One region of the Pseudomonas azadiae genome, then DNA from elsewhere that is predicted to be linked to it. Evidence: predicted binding sites of a transcription regulator. Region 1 holds the regulator's gene; each other region holds the start of a gene.
What was found. The regulator sigma-54, encoded in region 1, starts transcription at its own class of promoters, with help from an activator protein. The targets are predictions, from matches to a motif close to ANTGGCATNNANNTTGCTNT.
Positions count from the first base shown of each region.

Region 2: KVG91_RS05850 (circularly permuted type 2 ATP-grasp protein) is a predicted target of sigma-54. The motif match lies at 1,697-1,716, and genes of this name have one in related genera.
Region 3: glnA (type I glutamate--ammonia ligase) is a predicted target of sigma-54. The motif match lies at 2,561-2,580, and genes of this name have one in related genera.
Region 4: glnK (P-II family nitrogen regulator) is a predicted target of sigma-54. The motif match lies at 2,646-2,665, and genes of this name have one in related genera.

Region 1 is NZ_JAHSTY010000001.1:233,825-238,033, reverse strand. Features, by position in the region: gene rapZ (RNase adapter RapZ) at 1-2, opposite strand, end outside; gene ptsN (PTS IIA-like nitrogen regulatory protein PtsN) at 5-469, opposite strand; gene hpf (ribosome hibernation-promoting factor, HPF/YfiA family) at 480-785, opposite strand; gene KVG91_RS01080 (RNA polymerase factor sigma-54) at 862-2,355, opposite strand; gene lptB (LPS export ABC transporter ATP-binding protein) at 2,554-3,279, opposite strand; gene lptA (lipopolysaccharide transport periplasmic protein LptA) at 3,279-3,812, opposite strand; gene lptC (LPS export ABC transporter periplasmic protein LptC) at 3,799-4,209, opposite strand, start outside.
Region 2 is NZ_JAHSTY010000001.1:1,307,941-1,312,149, forward strand. Features, by position in the region: gene KVG91_RS05845 (alpha-E domain-containing protein) at 1-250, opposite strand, end outside; gene KVG91_RS05850 (circularly permuted type 2 ATP-grasp protein) at 255-1,664, opposite strand; gene KVG91_RS05855 (ribonuclease E inhibitor RraB) at 2,125-2,466, opposite strand; gene KVG91_RS05860 (hypothetical protein) at 2,678-2,938, opposite strand; gene KVG91_RS05865 (START domain-containing protein) at 3,019-3,624, opposite strand; gene KVG91_RS05870 (YkgJ family cysteine cluster protein) at 3,665-3,919, opposite strand; gene KVG91_RS05875 (translation initiation factor 2) at 4,082-4,209, opposite strand, start outside.
Region 3 is NZ_JAHSTY010000001.1:3,288,452-3,292,660, forward strand. Features, by position in the region: gene KVG91_RS14975 (chorismate mutase) at 1-317, opposite strand, end outside; gene KVG91_RS14980 (DUF6124 family protein) at 745-981, shown strand; gene glnA (type I glutamate--ammonia ligase) at 1,055-2,461, opposite strand; gene thiI (tRNA uracil 4-sulfurtransferase ThiI) at 2,795-4,209, shown strand, end outside.
Region 4 is NZ_JAHSTY010000001.1:2,693,724-2,697,932, forward strand. Features, by position in the region: gene KVG91_RS12340 (secondary thiamine-phosphate synthase enzyme YjbQ) at 92-517, opposite strand; gene KVG91_RS12345 (ammonium transporter) at 727-2,064, opposite strand; gene glnK (P-II family nitrogen regulator) at 2,099-2,437, opposite strand; gene KVG91_RS12355 (accessory factor UbiK family protein) at 2,861-3,124, shown strand; gene KVG91_RS12360 (YifB family Mg chelatase-like AAA ATPase) at 3,342-4,209, shown strand, end outside.

The sequences.
Region 1 (4,209 bases):
ATGATTACTGCCCGCTCTGTTCATCCAGGACAACCTGGTACAGCGCCTCGTTGCTGCTGGCACTGCGCAGTTTGTCGCGTACTTCCTTGCGGTCGAGCATGCTGGCGATCTGCCGAAGCAGTTCCAGGTGTGCATCGGTGGCAGCTTGCGGGACCAACAGTACGAACAGCAGGTCGACCGGCGCACCGTCGATGGCATCGAAATCAATGGGAGCGTCCAGGTGCAGCAGCGCGCTGACCGGTGTCTCGCAGCCTTTGAGGCGGCAGTGGGGAATGGCGATGCCGTTGCCAAAACCGGTAGAACCGAGTTTTTCACGAGCAATCAGGGCCTCGAAGACATCTTGCATTTCCAGCTCAGGCACTTGGCTGCTGATCAGGTTGGCAATTTGTTCGAGGGCGCGCTTTTTACTGCCGCCCGGCACGTTCACAAGGGAACGGCCGGGGGTCAGGATGGTTTCAAGTCGGATCATGGGGGGAGAGTTAACGACCTGTACCTTGCATCAGGTGCAGATTCTTTTCCTTATGCTTTTTGAGTTGGCGGTCAAGCTTGTCGGTGAGCAAGTCGATCGATGCATACATGTCTTCATGCTCGGCATTAGCAACCACTTCGCCACCGGGAATCTGGAGGGTCGCCTCGATTTTCTGCTGAAGCTTATCGACCTTCATGATGACCTGCACGTTGGTGATCTTGTCGAAATGTCCTTCAAGCTTCTTCAGCTTCTGCTCGACGTATTCGCGCATTGGAGGGGTGACTTCCACATGGTGTCCACTGATGTTGACTTGCATACAGCTTCTCCTTCGTTGCCAGTGCATAAAGCGGCAGGTAAGGAATACCTGCCACTGGAACGCTGTGGCCCGCCCGTCACATCAAACGCTTACGCTCGCTGGAAGGCGCGATCCCGAGGGATTCGCGGTACTTGGCGACGGTTCGACGGGCGACCTGAATGCCTTGTGCCTCCAGTAAACCAGCGATCTTACTGTCACTCAATGGCTTTTTCTGATTTTCCGCAGCAACCAGTTTTTTGATGATCGCGCGGATCGCCGTGGACGAGCATTCGCCGCCTTCGGAGGTGCTCACATGGCTTGAGAAAAAGTATTTCAGCTCATATATGCCCCGCGGGGTATGCATGAATTTTTGCGTCGTCACCCGGGAAATCGTCGATTCGTGCATGCCTACCGCCTCGGCGATGTCATGCAGCACCAGCGGTTTCATCGCTTCGTCGCCATATTCCAGAAAGCCGCGCTGATGCTCGACGATCTGGGTGGCGACTTTCATCAGGGTTTCGTTGCGGCTTTGCAGGCTCTTGATGAACCAGCGCGCTTCCTGCAACTGGTTACGCATGAAGGTATTGTCGGCGCTGGTATCGGCGCGGCGCACAAAACCGGCATATTGCGGGTTGACGCGCAGGCGCGGCACCGACTCCTGGTTCAACTCCACCAGCCAGCGCTCGTTGTCCTTGCGCACGATCACGTCCGGTACGACGTATTCAGCTTCGCTTGACTCGATCTGCGAACCGGGGCGCGGGTTGAGGCTCTGTACCAGCTCGATGACCTGGCGCAGGTCGTCTTCCTTGAGCTTCATGCGGCGCATCAACTGGCTGTAGTCGCGGCTGCCCAGCAGGTCGATATAATCGGTGACCAGGCGCTGGGCTTCGGCGAGCCAAGCGGTCTTGGCCGGCAACTGGCGCAGTTGCAGCAGCAGGCATTCGCTGAGATTGCGCGCGCCGATACCGGCGGGCTCGAATTGCTGGATGCGGTGCAGGACGGCTTCGATTTCGTCCAGCTCGATATCGAGCTCCGGGTCGAATGCCTCGAGGATTTCCTCAAGCGTCTCGTCCAGGTAGCCCTGATTGTTGATGCAGTCGATCAGGGTCACGGCGATCAAGCGATCGGTGTCCGACATCGGAGCAAGGTTCAGTTGCCACAGCAAGTGGCTCTGCAAGCTCTCGCCAACCGAAGTGCGGGTGGTGAAGTCCCACTCGTCATCGTCATTGCTGGGCAGGCTGCTGGCGCTGGTCTGGTAGACGTCTTCCCAGGCGGTGTCGACGGGAAGTTCGTTGGGAATGCGTTCGTTCCAGTCGCCTTCCTCAAGGTTGTCCACCGTTGGGGCGGTTTCCTGGTAGGAGGGTTCCTGCACGTCGGAATTGGGTTTTTGCTCGATGTTGTCGGCCAGTGGGTCTGCATTATCGAAGTCGTCGCCTTCTTCCTGGCGTTCGAGCATCGGATTGGATTCCAGGGCCTCCTGGATTTCCTGTTGCAGGTCCAGGGTCGACAATTGGAGCAGGCGGATGGCCTGTTGCAGCTGCGGTGTCATCGTCAGCTGCTGGCCCATTCTCAGGACTAGCGATGGTTTCATGGCAGGGGCTTAACACCTTATTCGCCGGCGCAATGCGCCATCCACGACAGGGCGCGTGAGCGCCAAACATAAGCAAATTATATGCCTGATATCGGGGGCTTTGCCTAGAGCGCGGTAACAATAAAAATCCGGAGGTTTTCATTGACTCCCGCACACGTTGGCAAACGGTCTTCCACCGCCTTTTTCAAACAGGCAGGCTTACAGGCGGAACTCATGACCCAGGTACACTTCCTTGACCAGCTCGTTGGCCAGGATGGTGGCGGAATCGCCTTCGGCGATCAGCTGGCCATCGTTGACGATGTACGCGGTTTCGCAGATATCGAGCGTCTCACGGACGTTGTGGTCGGTGATCAGCACGCCAATGCCCTTGGCCTTGAGGTGATGGATGATCTGCTTGATGTCGCCGACAGAAATTGGGTCGACGCCGGCAAACGGTTCGTCCAGCAGGATGAACTTGGGTGCGGTGGCCAGGGCGCGGGCGATTTCCACACGGCGACGCTCACCGCCGGAGAGGCTCATGCCGAGGTTGTCGCGAATGTGGTTGATGTGGAATTCCTGCAGCAGGCTTTCCAGCTCCTTGCGGCGGCCGTCACGGTCGAGTTCCTTGCGGGTTTCGAGGATGGCCATGATGTTGTCGGCGACCGACAGTTTGCGAAAGATCGACGCTTCCTGCGGCAGATAGCCAATACCGGCGCGGGCGCGGCCATGCATCGGCTGGTGGCTCACGTCCAGGTCATCGATCAATACACGGCCCTGGTCCGCCTGGACCAGGCCGACGATCATATAGAAGCAGGTGGTCTTGCCGGCGCCGTTGGGGCCGAGCAAGCCGACGATCTGGCCGCTGTCGATCGACAGACTGACGTCGCGCACGACCTGACGGCTTTTATAGGCTTTGGCCAGGTGCTGGGCTTTCAGGGTTGCCATTACTCGGCCTTCTTCTTCGGCTGGATAACCATGTCGATGCGTGGGCGCGGTGCGCTGACCTTGGTGCCGTTGGCGCGGCCCGCCTGCGCGACCTGGGTCTGGGTGTTGTAAACGATCTTCTCGCCTTCGGTCGAGTTGCCGTCGGCGCTGAGGACCTTGGCCTGGTCGATCAGGACGATGCGATTCTGCTGCGCGTGGTACTGGATGGTCTTGCCATAGCCTTTCATCGGGCCGGGATCTTCTGCCTTTTGCTTCTGTTCGAAGTAGGCAAGGTTGCCGACAGAGGTCACGACATCGATGTCGCCTGCCGCGGTACGCGTCAGCGTCACCGTGTTACCGGTGATCTTCATCGAGCCCTGAGTGATGATCACGCCGCCTGTATAGGTGGCGACGCCTTGCTTGTCATCGAGCTGCGCATCGTCAGCCGAAATGTGGATCGGCTGCTGGCTATCGTTCGGCAGAGCCCAGGCGCTCACGCTTCCCAGTACTGCGCCCAGGCCGAGCAAAATAGGGAGAGTTTTAACGAGCCTCATACTGTCCTCTTACGTTCGATAGCAGGTGTATCCTGCTTTCTTTCAAATACGCTTTCATTCCCTTGCCAGTCGATACACCGCCAGCGCCGTCGATTCTAACGTCTTGCTCGGTCTGCGCATATTGCTTCTGTGGGAATACGGTCATGCGACTGCTGGTAATCACGGTGTCGCGGTTTTTATCGTCAGTGCGCGCAACGCGCACCGAATCGATCAGTTCCACCTCGGTACCGTCCGGGTTGACCTCGCCACGCTTGCTGGTGACGTGCCACGGGAACTCGGTGCCGCGGTAAATGTTCATGTCGGGGTTGGTCAGCAGCGTGATTTCGCTGGCTTTGACATGCTCGACCTTGTCCGAGGTCATCTCGTACTGCACTTTGCCATCAGGCAGGAACTGCAC
Region 2 (4,209 bases), 1.1 Mb from region 1:
CGGGGTTGGCGGCATCCAGGGCGAAGAAATGCAACAGGCGTTCGGCGTGCAACTCGCCGTGGCGCTCGTGGTAATCCTCCAGGGTGCCGGTGATCAACAGCGGCATGGCCAGTTCATGCAGGCCATCGCCCCGCCCATCCTGGGGCATCAGCGACAGCGAATAACTGACATCGAGCATGCGTGCGAGGTTTTCCGCGCGTTCCAGGTAGCGCGACATCCAGTACAGATCCGAGGCAGTTCTACTCAACATGGCATCAGTCCTCGACCACCCAGGTGTCTTTGGTGCCGCCGCCCTGGGATGAGTTAACCACCAGTGAACCCTCGCGCAACGCCACGCGGGTCAGGCCGCCCGGGACCACACGGGTGTCCTTGCCGGACAGCACAAACGGGCGCAGGTCGATATGGCGCGGCGCAATGCCGTTCTCGACAAAGGTCGGGCAAGTGGATAAACACAGGGTCGGCTGGGCGATATAGGCGTGGGGCTTGGCCTTGATCCGTGCGCGGAACGCTTCGATTTGCGCCGCCGTGGACGCCGGCCCTACGAGCATGCCGTAGCCGCCGGAGCCTTGGGTTTCTTTCACCACCAGGTCCGGCAGGTTGGCCAGGACGTGGGAAAGTTCGTCAGGCTTGCGGCATTGAAAGGTCGGAACGTTCTTCAAGATAGGCTCTTCATCCAGGTAAAAGCGGATCATCTCGGTGACGAACGGATACACCGACTTGTCATCCGCCACCCCGGTGCCGATGGCGTTGGCCAGCACCACATTGCCGCAGCGATAGGCGGCGAGCAGGCCGGGCACGCCGAGCATGGAGTCCGGGTTGAAGGCCAGCGGGTCGAGGAACGCATCGTCGAGGCGCCGGTAGATCACGTCCACGGCCTGCGGGCCGTCGGTGGTGCGCATGAACACGCGGTCATCGCGCACGAACAGGTCAGCGCCTTCCACCAGTTCCACGCCCATTTCCCGGGCGAGAAACGCATGTTCGAAAAACGCGCTGTTGAAGCGACCCGGGGTCAATACGACCACGCTGGGGTTATCCAGCGGGCTGGAGCTTTTCAGGGTGTCGAGCAGCAGGTTGGGGTAGTGGTCGATGGGCGCAATGCGCTGGGCGGCGAACAGTTCGGGGAACAGGCGCATCATCATCTTGCGGTCTTCGAGCATGTAGCTGACGCCGCTGGGTGTACGCAGGTTGTCTTCGAGCACGTAGTACGTGCCGTCGCCATCGCGTACGAGGTCTACTCCGGAAACTTGGGAATACAGATCGCGGTGCAGCTTTAAGCCCTGCATCGCCAGTTGGTATTGGTCGTTGGCCAGCACTTGTTCTGCAGGAATTATCCCCGCCTTGATGATGCGTTGTCCGTGATAGAGGTCGGCGAGAAACATGTTCAGCGCCTTGACCCGTTGGATGCAGCCGCGCTCGACCACTCGCCATTCGCTGGCCGGGATGCTGCGCGGGATGGTGTCGAAGGGAATCAGGCGCTCGGTGCCCTGCTCGTCGCCGTAGAGGGTGAAGGTGATGCCGGCGCGGTGAAACAGCAAATCGGCCTCGCGCCGGCGCTGGGCCAGCAGCTCGGCGGGGGTGTCGGCCAACCAACGGGCGAACGCGCGGTAATGAGGCCTGACCTGCCCTGCCCCGTCGTACATTTCATCGTAATAAGTGCGGATCATGCCGTACTCCTTGTCACCCGGACTCAAGAACCATCGCAAGGCCCGTGCCAGCGGCATAAACACTTAAAAAATCAGTGAGTTGAATAACAACCGGAATCTGCTCGCACCGTCCTGGTGCGCAGAATGCCCGGTGTAATGCCTCGCGCTTCATCACCATGCGGGCTTTGGCTATCAACCGCATAGCCAGAGTTGATTTCACTGCCCGGCGAAGCCCGCGGATAATCACCACACTCTGCTGAACAGGACGCGTCCTACAGCTAAACCCTTTGTGCCATCGGTAACGTCGTGCTTCGTGTACCGACCGACCTCCCGGTCTTCCCTTTCGGCCACCCTGCTCGGGTGGCCTTTTTTTTTGGTGCAGAAAAGGGCGACGCTAGTTCCGTAAACTTTCTGGCGCCACAAACAAAATCGGCCGACCCAAAGGTCAGCCGATACGCTGTGTTTCTCATACTACTGACTGCTACATGGGTAACCCACGCACCTCCTGCTTCACGCCCCACCCTTCGATGATCCCGCCCAGCGGCTCGACCACCGCCTCAAAGTCTTGCTCGAAGTCTCCTATGCCGTCGTAGGTTGCAGACATGATTTTGCTCAGCTCCAGGTACCAGGCACCATCGTCGCGCGCACTGACCTGGGCATTCAGCGATTCCCCACGAAACTCACCCGCAGCCCTGCGCGCCCGTTCCTCATCCGGGAAAATGGCGTAAAACTCAATGGGGTGAAAACGCGAAAAGTCGAAGCCGCCTTCTTTCATGCGGCGCAGAACGTTGGTGCTGATGTCTTCTTGATAGGCTGTGCTCATGAAAAGTGCTCCTAAATGATGGATAGACTTTCCGTGCTCTCCTGGCCCGCGCCTTACTGGCGCGGGTGCTACGGCGATACAAGCACCGCTGGAAAACAAGCATGTAGCTGACAAGACCAGACCTTTAGCGATTCATTCGCTGATCTCACTTGCAGAGTAGCGCGAAGCTATCACCTCCACCAGAGGCGCTTGAAGGGTGTACAGCAAATGTTCAGGCGGCGGGTTCGACCTTGAGGTCTTTGATACCATTTTGATCATGCAGGCTTTTGACCGTGGGATCGGGCACACGATCGGCAAGATCGTTGAGGTCCAGCTTTTCCAACACCGGTGACACACGCACGCGCACCAATTGTGCGGCTTCTTCCAGCGTCGGCTCATGCGCGCAGTCGAATTGCTCGACTACCGGCTCACCACGGTCATTGATGAAAGAAATATTCCACTTCGGCATCGGTGCCTCCTCGATAAAACCCATGTGTGGGCTCACCTCTATCTGGACCTTGAGGGCTCGACAAACGTTCCACTCAAGGCCGAAGGCACCGGATCAAACGCCGGTTATTTTTCAGCGTGATCTTTCAAGGCCTTCAAGGTGTTGAACGGCGCCTCCACCACGAACTTGTTGGCCAGCCATGACGGCACGCTGCCGCCTGGCTCGGTGTGCACCTGATAGGTCACTTCAGTCTGGTCGGCGCCCTTGGGGACCAGCTTCCAGAACCCCTCCACCTGAGCGACACGCACATAGCCTTTTTCTTCAGGCTTGTAGGTCGGTACGCCCTGCAAGGTGCGGGTGACGCTGCCGTCGGCGTTCCTGGTGGTTGTGACATGGATATACGAGTCACGATCGGTCACCGGGAACGGCGCCTTGAACTGCGTGTAGGTCCAGGCCTCGTCGCCTTTCCTGTCGACCAGCTTCTGGGATTTGCACTCGTGAATCCAGGCGCAGGCACCCGCCACGTCTTCCTGCAAGGCAATGATCCTGGCCACAGGCGCCTTGATCAGGGCCACACCGCGATACGCCTTGTACTTGGAACCGGCCACTTCGCTCAGGGACACCTTGATGCCGTCTTCGTCCTTGGCCACTTGCCAATCTTCTGCCTGGGCAGCAGCCGCAAACACCAGCGTAAAACCGCACAGCACAGCCATTTGTTTCAGCGAACCCATGGGTGTATTCCTTATTGTTGAAGGTCGGGTAGTAAGCCCATCAAGCCGCCGTTATCTGCTCCCACCAGCCGATCAACCGGATCGCATCGGCCTGGTCGGTCCCGCAGACATCGATATCCGCCTTGAACTCGCCGCACACCGTCGGTCGCTCGGGCTGCCCGAACAGCAGGCACAGCTGTTCGACCGACAGGTGCAGGCAGCGCACGCCAGCCGGTTTGCCCTGTGGCATTCCCGGCAAAGGCGAGCTGATGGAGGGGGCGATGCAGCAGGCACCACAGCCTTCACGGCAATTCATGATCAACAGGTTCTCGACGACTCAATGGGATGGCCGGGCTAGAGTACGCCCTTAAACAGCCGTTTTAAAATGGTCTAACAGGGGTTTTTCGCCGAAATCAAAAGTGACCGGCCAGTCTCCGACACATGGTCGTCGGCCCCGCGCCGCCATTGTTTGAAACGGTTACTGTTTGAACTCGAATTCCAACGCCGCACCTTCCACATCACGCCGCTCTTCGTTGCGCAACTGCAGCTTCATCTCATTACTGAGCAGACGGCCGTTGATCTGGAACGCGCTGTTGTCAGTGGGCT
Region 3 (4,209 bases), 3.1 Mb from region 1:
GCCTTGCCCTGGAACTGCCAGTCGGATAGATGGGTGTACTGCACCAGTTTGTTCGCTTCGATCTGCGCCGAGAAAAACTGCTCGGCGGCGGCGGGGTCCAGTTTGTAGCTCGGTGCCTGGGCAACGACACTGGCGATCACCTCCTGCTCGCGCTTCTTGTCCTCTACGGGCTTGTGGCTGTCCCATTTGCTCAGGGCAACTTGGTCGGCGATCTCCAGGCGCTCGGCGATGCTGTTGAGCAGAGGCTCAAGGGTGGGCGGCGCAGCGCTCGCACTGGCGCTGCAAAATAACAAGGCGAACACAAGTCGATGTTTCAAAGCGGATCTCCTGTGGGAGCTGGCTTGCCTGCGATGCGGGCAACTCGGTACATCAGGTATACCCAGCTGATGCCATCGCAGGCAAGCCAGCTCCCACATTTTTGATTGGGTTTGCAGATTGGGCAGTGTGTCAGTCAGAGGCTACCTTAACTTGCGCGCCTGCCTACAGGTGCGCCAGAATCCGCCGGCTTGTACGGCTGGCTTGTCGTCTCTAAGGTTGCTCGGTCGCTGCTCATCAGCGATCAGGTTTAGTAGCCTGAGGATCAAGTTAAGCGCGTACCGCGCCGCTTTTTATGGCGGCTGTGTGCAGGGCATCTTCGGGTGCGCCGGTTTTTGCTTAACTTCCCCGGTCTACTAACCTGCGCACAGCTGCCACCCAATCGTTTAGTAGCGAGTCGATGGCGGCCTCATTCGAGGAAGTTAAGACATGTTCAAACCAACCCCAAATCCACCCCCCTCCATCTTCACCATCGCCGCCGATATCGATGACGAAGCGCTGATGATCAACAGTTTCGAAACCTTCTCCTCGGTCAGCACCTTGTTGCTGGACCTGTCCGAGGACCTGGACGGCAAGCACCGCGATGTCGCGCTGGCCATTCACCAACTGAGCGCCTTGGGCACGCAGATGGTCAGCCGTATGCTCGACCGCCAAGCGGCCATCTGACAATCCGCAGGCAAAAAAAGACCTCCCGAAGGAGGTCTTTTTGCATCACGCCACGTTAAGCAGCGCTACCGGATCAGCAGCTGTAGTACAGCTCGTATTCCAGTGGGTGTACGAAGGTGCGAACCTTGATTTCTTCTGCGCTCTTGAGCTCGATGTAAGCGTCGATGAAGTCGTCGCTGAACACGCCGCCTTTGGTCAGGAACGCACGGCCCTTGTCCAGCTCTTCCAGGGCTTCTTTCAGGCTGCCGCACACTTGTGGGATCTCTTTGGCCTCTTCAGGCGGCAGGTCGTACAAGTTTTTGTCGGCGGCGTCGCCAGGGTGGATCTTGTTCTGGATACCGTCCAGGCCAGCCATGACCAGGGCCGCGAAGGCCAGGTACGGGTTGGCAGCCGGGTCCGGGAAGCGCGCTTCGATACGGCGCGCGCGCGGGCTGGACACGTAAGGAATACGGATCGAGGCGGAACGGTTGCGTGCCGAGTAGGCCAGCATTACCGGCGCTTCGAAACCCGGGACCAGACGCTTGTAGGAGTTGGTCGACGGGTTGGTGAAGCCGTTCAGGGCCTTACCGTGCTTGATGATGCCGCCGATGAAGTACAGGGCGGTGTCGGACAGGCCGGCATAACCTTCGCCAGCGAAGGTGTTCTTGCCTTCTTTGGCGATGGACAGGTGAACGTGCATCCCCGAACCGTTATCGCCGTACAAAGGCTTAGGCATGAAGGTCGCGGTACGGCCGTAGGCAACGGCAGTGTTGTGTACGCAGTACTTCAGGGTCTGGACTTCGTCAGCCTTGGCGACCAGGGTGTTGAACTTCACACCGATTTCGTTCTGGCCGGCAGTCGCCACTTCGTGGTGATGCACTTCGATGACCAGGCCCATGTCTTCCATGGCGTTGCACATGGAGGTACGGATTTCGTGGTCGTGGTCGAATGGCGGAACCGGGAAGTAGCCGCCCTTGATGCCTGGACGGTGGCCATGGTTGCCGCCTTCCACGTCCTGGTCGGACATCCACGAACCTTGTTCAGAGTAGATCTTGAACATGGAGCCGGAGATATCGGACTTGAATTTCACTTGGTCGAAGATGAAGAACTCAGGCTCAGGGCCTACGAATACGGTGTCGCCGATACCGGTCGACTTCAGGTATTCCTCGGCACGCTTGGCGATCGCACGTGGGTCGCGGTCGTAGCCTTGCATGGTCGACGGTTCGATAACGTCGCAGACCAGGATCAGGGTCGGCTCTTCGGTGAACGGGTCCAGCACGGCAGTGCTGTCGTCCGGCATCAGGATCATGTCGGAAGCTTCGATGCCTTTCCAGCCGGCAATGGAGGAACCGTCGAACATTTTGCCTTCTTCGAAGAACGCATCATCCAGCGCATCGCGAGCCGGCATGGTCACGTGGTGCTGAGTGCCTTTGGTGTCCGTGAAGCGCAGATCAATCCATTTGACGTCATGATCTTTGATGAGTTGAACCGACTTCGACATAGTGTCCTCCGGGTGGCTTCGGGCTGGGTAGTGGAGTTAGCCCTTAGAATGTGGGTGATGCCGGCGCGGATAGTCCGCCATGGCAACCTGCCTCACAAGAGAGCAAATTGCATGCCAGTGCGCCAACATGGGTTTTGTGCTCCAAAAGCGACCCTATAAAGGTGCATTGCGACAAAAGCCAAAAAATAGCGCACCGCAATGTGGCGAGGTTACCTGCAAATGCACTGCTTTAGTGCGCAGCAACTGCTATGCATATTAACTGGTTAAACCTTGAGCGATTTCCGCTATAATCCGCGCCCCCCTTTTTCGGCAGGTCCGGCACGCGCTGTTTCCATGAAATTAATCGTTAAAGTCTTCCCCGAAATCACCATCAAGAGCCGACCGGTACGGATGCGTTTCATCCGTCAGTTGGCCAAGAACATCCGTGCCGTGCTCCGCGATCTGGACCCGGCTGTGGTGGTGAATGGCGTGTGGGACAACCTCGAGCTGGAAACCCGCCTGACCGACGCCAAAGCCTTGAAGGACATGACCGAGCGCCTGAGCTGCATGCCGGGCATCGCGCATTTCCTGCAGGTGGACGAGTACGCGCTGGGCGACTTCGACGACATCACCGAAAAATGCAAATTGCACTTCGGCGACAGCCTGGAAGGCAAGATTTTTTCGGTGCGCTGCAAGCGCGCCGGCAAGCACCCGTTCAGCTCCATGGATGTGGAGAAATACGTTGGCAGCAAGCTGCGTCGCGAGTGCGGCGCCGCCGGAATTTCCTTGAAAGCACCGCAAATTGAAGTGCGCATGGAAATTCGCGACCAACGGTTGTTTGTGATCCACAGCCAGCACAACAGCATCGGCGGCTACCCGCTGGGCGCCTTGGAACAGACGCTGGTCTTGATGTCCGGCGGTTTCGATTCCACGGTCGCGGCCTACCAGATCATGCGGCGCGGCCTGATGAGCCACTTCTGCTTCTTTAACCTGGGCGGGCGTGCACACGAATTGGGCGTGATGGAAGTAGCGCACTTTATCTGGAAGAAGTACGGCAGCTCCCAACGCGTGCTATTTGTAAGCGTACCGTTCGAAGAAGTGCTGGGCGAAATTCTCGGCAAAGTCGATAACAGTCATATGGGCGTGGTATTGAAGCGTATGATGTTGCGCGCCGCTTCCCGGATCGCCGACCAACTGCAGATCGACGCGCTGGTGACCGGTGAAGCGATCTCCCAGGTGTCCAGCCAGACGCTGCCGAACCTGTCGCTGATCGATTGCGTGACCGAGAAGCTGGTGCTGCGCCCGCTTATCGCCAGCCACAAGCAGGACATCATCGACCTGGCAGAAGAAATCGGCACCGCCGACTTTGCCAAGCATATGCCTGAGTACTGCGGGGTCATCTCGGTGAACCCCAAGACCCACGCCAAGCGCAACCGCGTGGAGTATGAAGAACAACAGTTTGACATGGCGATTCTGGAGCGTGCGCTCGAGAACGCCAAGCTGGTCCCGATCGATCGTGTCATCGACGAGCTGGGCCAGGATGTACAGATCGAAGAAGTCAGCGAAGCCCTGGCCGGCCAGATCATCATCGACATCCGCCACCCGGATGCCGCTGAAGATGAGCCGCTGGCAATTCCTGGCATCGACGTACAAACGCTGCCGTTCTATGCATTGAACGCGCGTTTCAAGGAACTGGATGACAGCCGTCAGTACCTGCTGTATTGCGACAAAGGCGTGATGAGTCGCCTGCATGCCCACCATTTGCTCAG
Region 4 (4,209 bases), 2.5 Mb from region 1:
TGACTTGCGAAAAGCAGATTAGTTATAGCCCAGCTTCCACCTCTGTCGAGGCCGCCGGAAAAAAATCAACATCCACCAGATAACCAGTGGCTTATGCCCCATCACCGTGCAAGGTGGCGAGGACTTTACGGGCACCGCCATGATCGCGGTGCTCGCCCAGATAAACACCTTGCCAGGTGCCCATCGCCAAGCGGCCGGCCTTGACCGGCAAACTCAGCTGGCAGCCCAGGAGACTGGCCTTGAAGTGCGCCGGCAGATCATCCGGACCTTCGTCGTTGTGTTCAAACCCTGCACGCCCTTGCGGCACCAGCGAGTTGAAAAAACGCTCGAAGTCACGGCGAACCGCCGGGTCGGCATTCTCGTTGACCGTCAACGAGGCCGAGGTGTGCTGCAGCCACAGATGCAACAGACCGACGCGACACGCCTTTAATTCAGGCAAGCCGGCCAGCAACTCATCGGTTACCAGGTGAAAGCCCCGAGGCTTGGCCCGCAGGGTAATCAGGGTCTGTTGCCACATACAGTTCTCCGCCCATCGGCGCGCATTCTAGCGCGCTCTGGGAAAAAACAAAGTGCCGAATACGCCCACATGCCTGTAAGACATTGGCACGCTTGAAAGTGTCGTGTGTATCCCACCACAAATGCAGCATAAAACCGGCACAGATTGTTATGACTGACAAACGCCAGGCAAAAAAATGCCCGGCAAGCCGGGCATTTTTTTTCGCGTACTTACAAGTTGTAGCCGCGCTCGTTGTGTTGCGCCAGGTCGAGGCCAACAGCCTCTTCCTCTTCGGTTACCCGCAGGCCCATGACCATGTCCAGCACCTTGAGGATGACGTAAGTCACGATCGCTGTGTAAAGCACAGTGAAGCCCACGCCTTTGCACTGGATCCAGACTTGTGCGGCGACGTCCGTCACGGTGCCGAAGCCGCCCAATGCAGGCGCTGCGAACACACCGGTGAGGATCGCACCGACGATACCGCCGATACCGTGCACGCCGAATGCGTCCAGGGAGTCATCGTAGCCCAGCTTGCGCTTGAGGCTGGTCGCGCAGAAGAAGCAGATCACACCGGCGACCAGGCCGATCACCAGCGCACCCATCGGGCCCACGGTGCCAGCAGCCGGAGTGACTGCAACCAGGCCGGCCACTACGCCCGAGGCAATGCCCAATGCGCTTGGCTTACCGTGGGTGAGCCACTCGGCGAACATCCAGCCCAGCGCTGCGGCAGCGGTCGCAATCTGAGTGACGAGCATCGCCATGCCGGCAGTGCCGTTGGCCGCGGCGGCGGAACCGGCGTTGAAGCCGAACCAGCCGATCCACAGCATGGCTGCACCGATCAGGGTGTAACCGAGGTTGTGCGGCGCCATCGGGGTGGTCGGGAAGCCTTTACGCTTGCCGAGCACGATGCACGCTACCAGGCCAGCCACACCGGCGTTGATGTGCACCACGGTGCCACCGGCGAAGTCCAGCACACCCCAGTCCCACATCAGGCCGCCGTTACCGCTCCATACCATGTGCGCGATTGGCGCATAGACCAGGGTGAACCAGATAGCCATGAAGATCAGCATCGCGGAAAACTTCATGCGTTCGGCGAACGCACCGACAATGAGTGCCGGAGTGATGATGGCGAAGGTCATCTGGAAGGTGATGAACACCGCTTCCGGGAACAGCGCCGCAGGCCCGGTGATGCTGGCCGGGGTAACGCCCGCCAGGAACGCCTTGCCCATGCCGCCGAAGAAGGAATTGAAGTTGACCACACCCTGTTCCATACCGGTGGTATCGAACGCGATGCTATAGCCGTAGACAACCCACAGGATGCTGATCAGGCCGGTGATGGCAAAACATTGCATCATCACCGACAGAATATTCTTGGAACGAACCATGCCGCCGTAGAAAAGCGCCAGGCCGGGGATGGTCATGAACAGCACCAGAGCGGTGGCGGTCAGCATCCACGCAGTGTCGCCGGAATTGAGGACTGGAGCAGCCACTTCGTCTGCCGCCATGGCCAGGCTTGGCATTACGATGGACAACAGGGCTCCGAGCCCTGCGAATTTACGCAGAGTCATATTGTTTTCTCCTGGGGCGTTGGGGTTTGGCGGCTTAGATTGCGTCGGTATCGGTTTCGCCGGTACGGATGCGAATAGCCTGTTCCAGATTGACCACGAAGATCTTGCCGTCACCGATCTTGCCGGTGTTGGCGGCCTTGGTTATCGCCTCGATAACCCGGTCAAGATCCTTGTCGTCAATGGCGACATCAATCTTCACCTTCGGCAGGAAATCGACCACGTATTCCGCGCCGCGATACAGCTCGGTATGACCCTTCTGCCGACCGAAGCCCTTGACCTCAGTAACGGTAATGCCCTGCACGCCGATCTCGGACAACGACTCGCGTACATCGTCCAACTTGAACGGCTTGATGATGGCAGTGACTAGCTTCATGAAAACTCTCTCCCGAATTGGTGGACTTGCCCCAGGAAAACAAACCCGTCTCAAGTCTAAGCGCAGTGCCTGGCTTTGTAACGCATCGTCGCCTCGGCATTTGCCTTTGCGACGCCAGCGAACCACTGGTGACGAAACCTGTACCCCTGATCCGTCGGCGCACTGCATTCGTCACAGCGACTGCATCAGTGCATGGGTCATGATCGTCTAAGCAGAAACCTTGCCAGCTCCGTAAAAGCCACTGAAATCAGTCCTTTGCCCACTGATGCCCACCCTCGGGGCTTTCCGTGGGCGCCAATGCGCACTGAAACGGTGCGCAAGCGCCCGGCGTACTGCGCGAAAACCGTGCGCTCGCCGCCCTGGAAAAGACTATAGGCGCTGCGTGATACACTGCCCGCCAACAGTTATTCCGGAATATTTCCCATGCTCGCGCCAAAAGATTTCCTCGACGCCCTGAGCGGCCACGCCTCTCGCTTGTTCAGCGGTGAAACCCAACTGCCCCGCAATGAAATCGAAAGCCAGTTCAAGGCGCTGCTGCAAAGCGGCTTCAGCAAACTCGACCTGGTGAGCCGGGAAGAGTTTGATAGCCAGATGGTAGTGCTTGCGCGCACCCGTGCGCGGTTGGAGAGCCTGGAGGCAAAAGTCGCCGAGCTGGAAGCCAAACTCACACCCACCACCCCTGAATAAACGCGCTCAATGTGGGAGCTGGCTTGCCTGCGATAGCGGTGGGTCAGCTGATAAAACCCATCACAGACTCACCGCTATCGCAGGCAAGCCAGCTCCCACACGGGTCCTGCGCACCCTCACGGATACGTTCTGTAAAACCTCCCCCGCCTCGCTTTCCTCTACCTCGTCTACCCTTGAAAAACCGCAGGAAGCGGCCTCCCATTTCAAAGGAACGAGCATGTCCCTCGCCATCGTCCATAGCCGCGCCCAGATCGGCGTCGAAGCCCCCGCCGTCACCGTCGAAGTGCATATGGCCAATGGTTTGCCGTCCCTGACACTCGTGGGCCTGCCGGAAACGGCGGTCAAGGAAAGCAAGGACCGCGTGCGCAGTGCCATCCTCAATTCAGCCCTGCAATATCCGGCCCGCCGCATCACGCTCAACCTCGCGCCCGCCGACCTGCCCAAGGACGGCGGGCGTTTTGATTTGGCGATTGCCCTGGGGATCCTGGCGGCCAGCGTCCAGGTGCCGGCGTTGATGCTTGATGAGGTGGAATGCCTGGGTGAGTTGGCGCTGTCCGGCGAGGTGCGGGCGGTCAAAGGTGTGCTGCCTGCCGCGCTGGCGGCGCGCAAGGCCGGGCGCACCGTGATAGTGCCTCGGGCGAATGCCGAGGAAGCGTGCCTGGCGTCGGGGTTGAAGGTGATTGCCGTGGATCACTTGCTGCAGGTCGTTGCGCACCTGAACGGGCATGTGCCGATTGAGCCCTACAAGTCCGATGGCTTGCTGTACCTGAATAAACCTTACCCCGATCTGAATGAGGTCCAGGGCCAGTTGGCGGCCAAGCGCGCATTACTGATCGCTGCGGCGGGGGCGCACAACCTGTTGTTCAGCGGCCCGCCCGGCACCGGCAAGACCTTGCTCGCCAGCCGCCTGCCCGGCCTGCTGCCACCGTTGAGTGAGCAGGAAGCCCTGGAAGTCGCCGCGATACAGTCAGTGGTCAGTCTCGCGCCGCTGAGCCATTGGCCGCACCGGCCGTTTCGCCAGCCACATCACTCGGCATCCGGACCTGCGCTGGTGGGCGGCGGATCAAAGCCGCAACCAGGGGAAA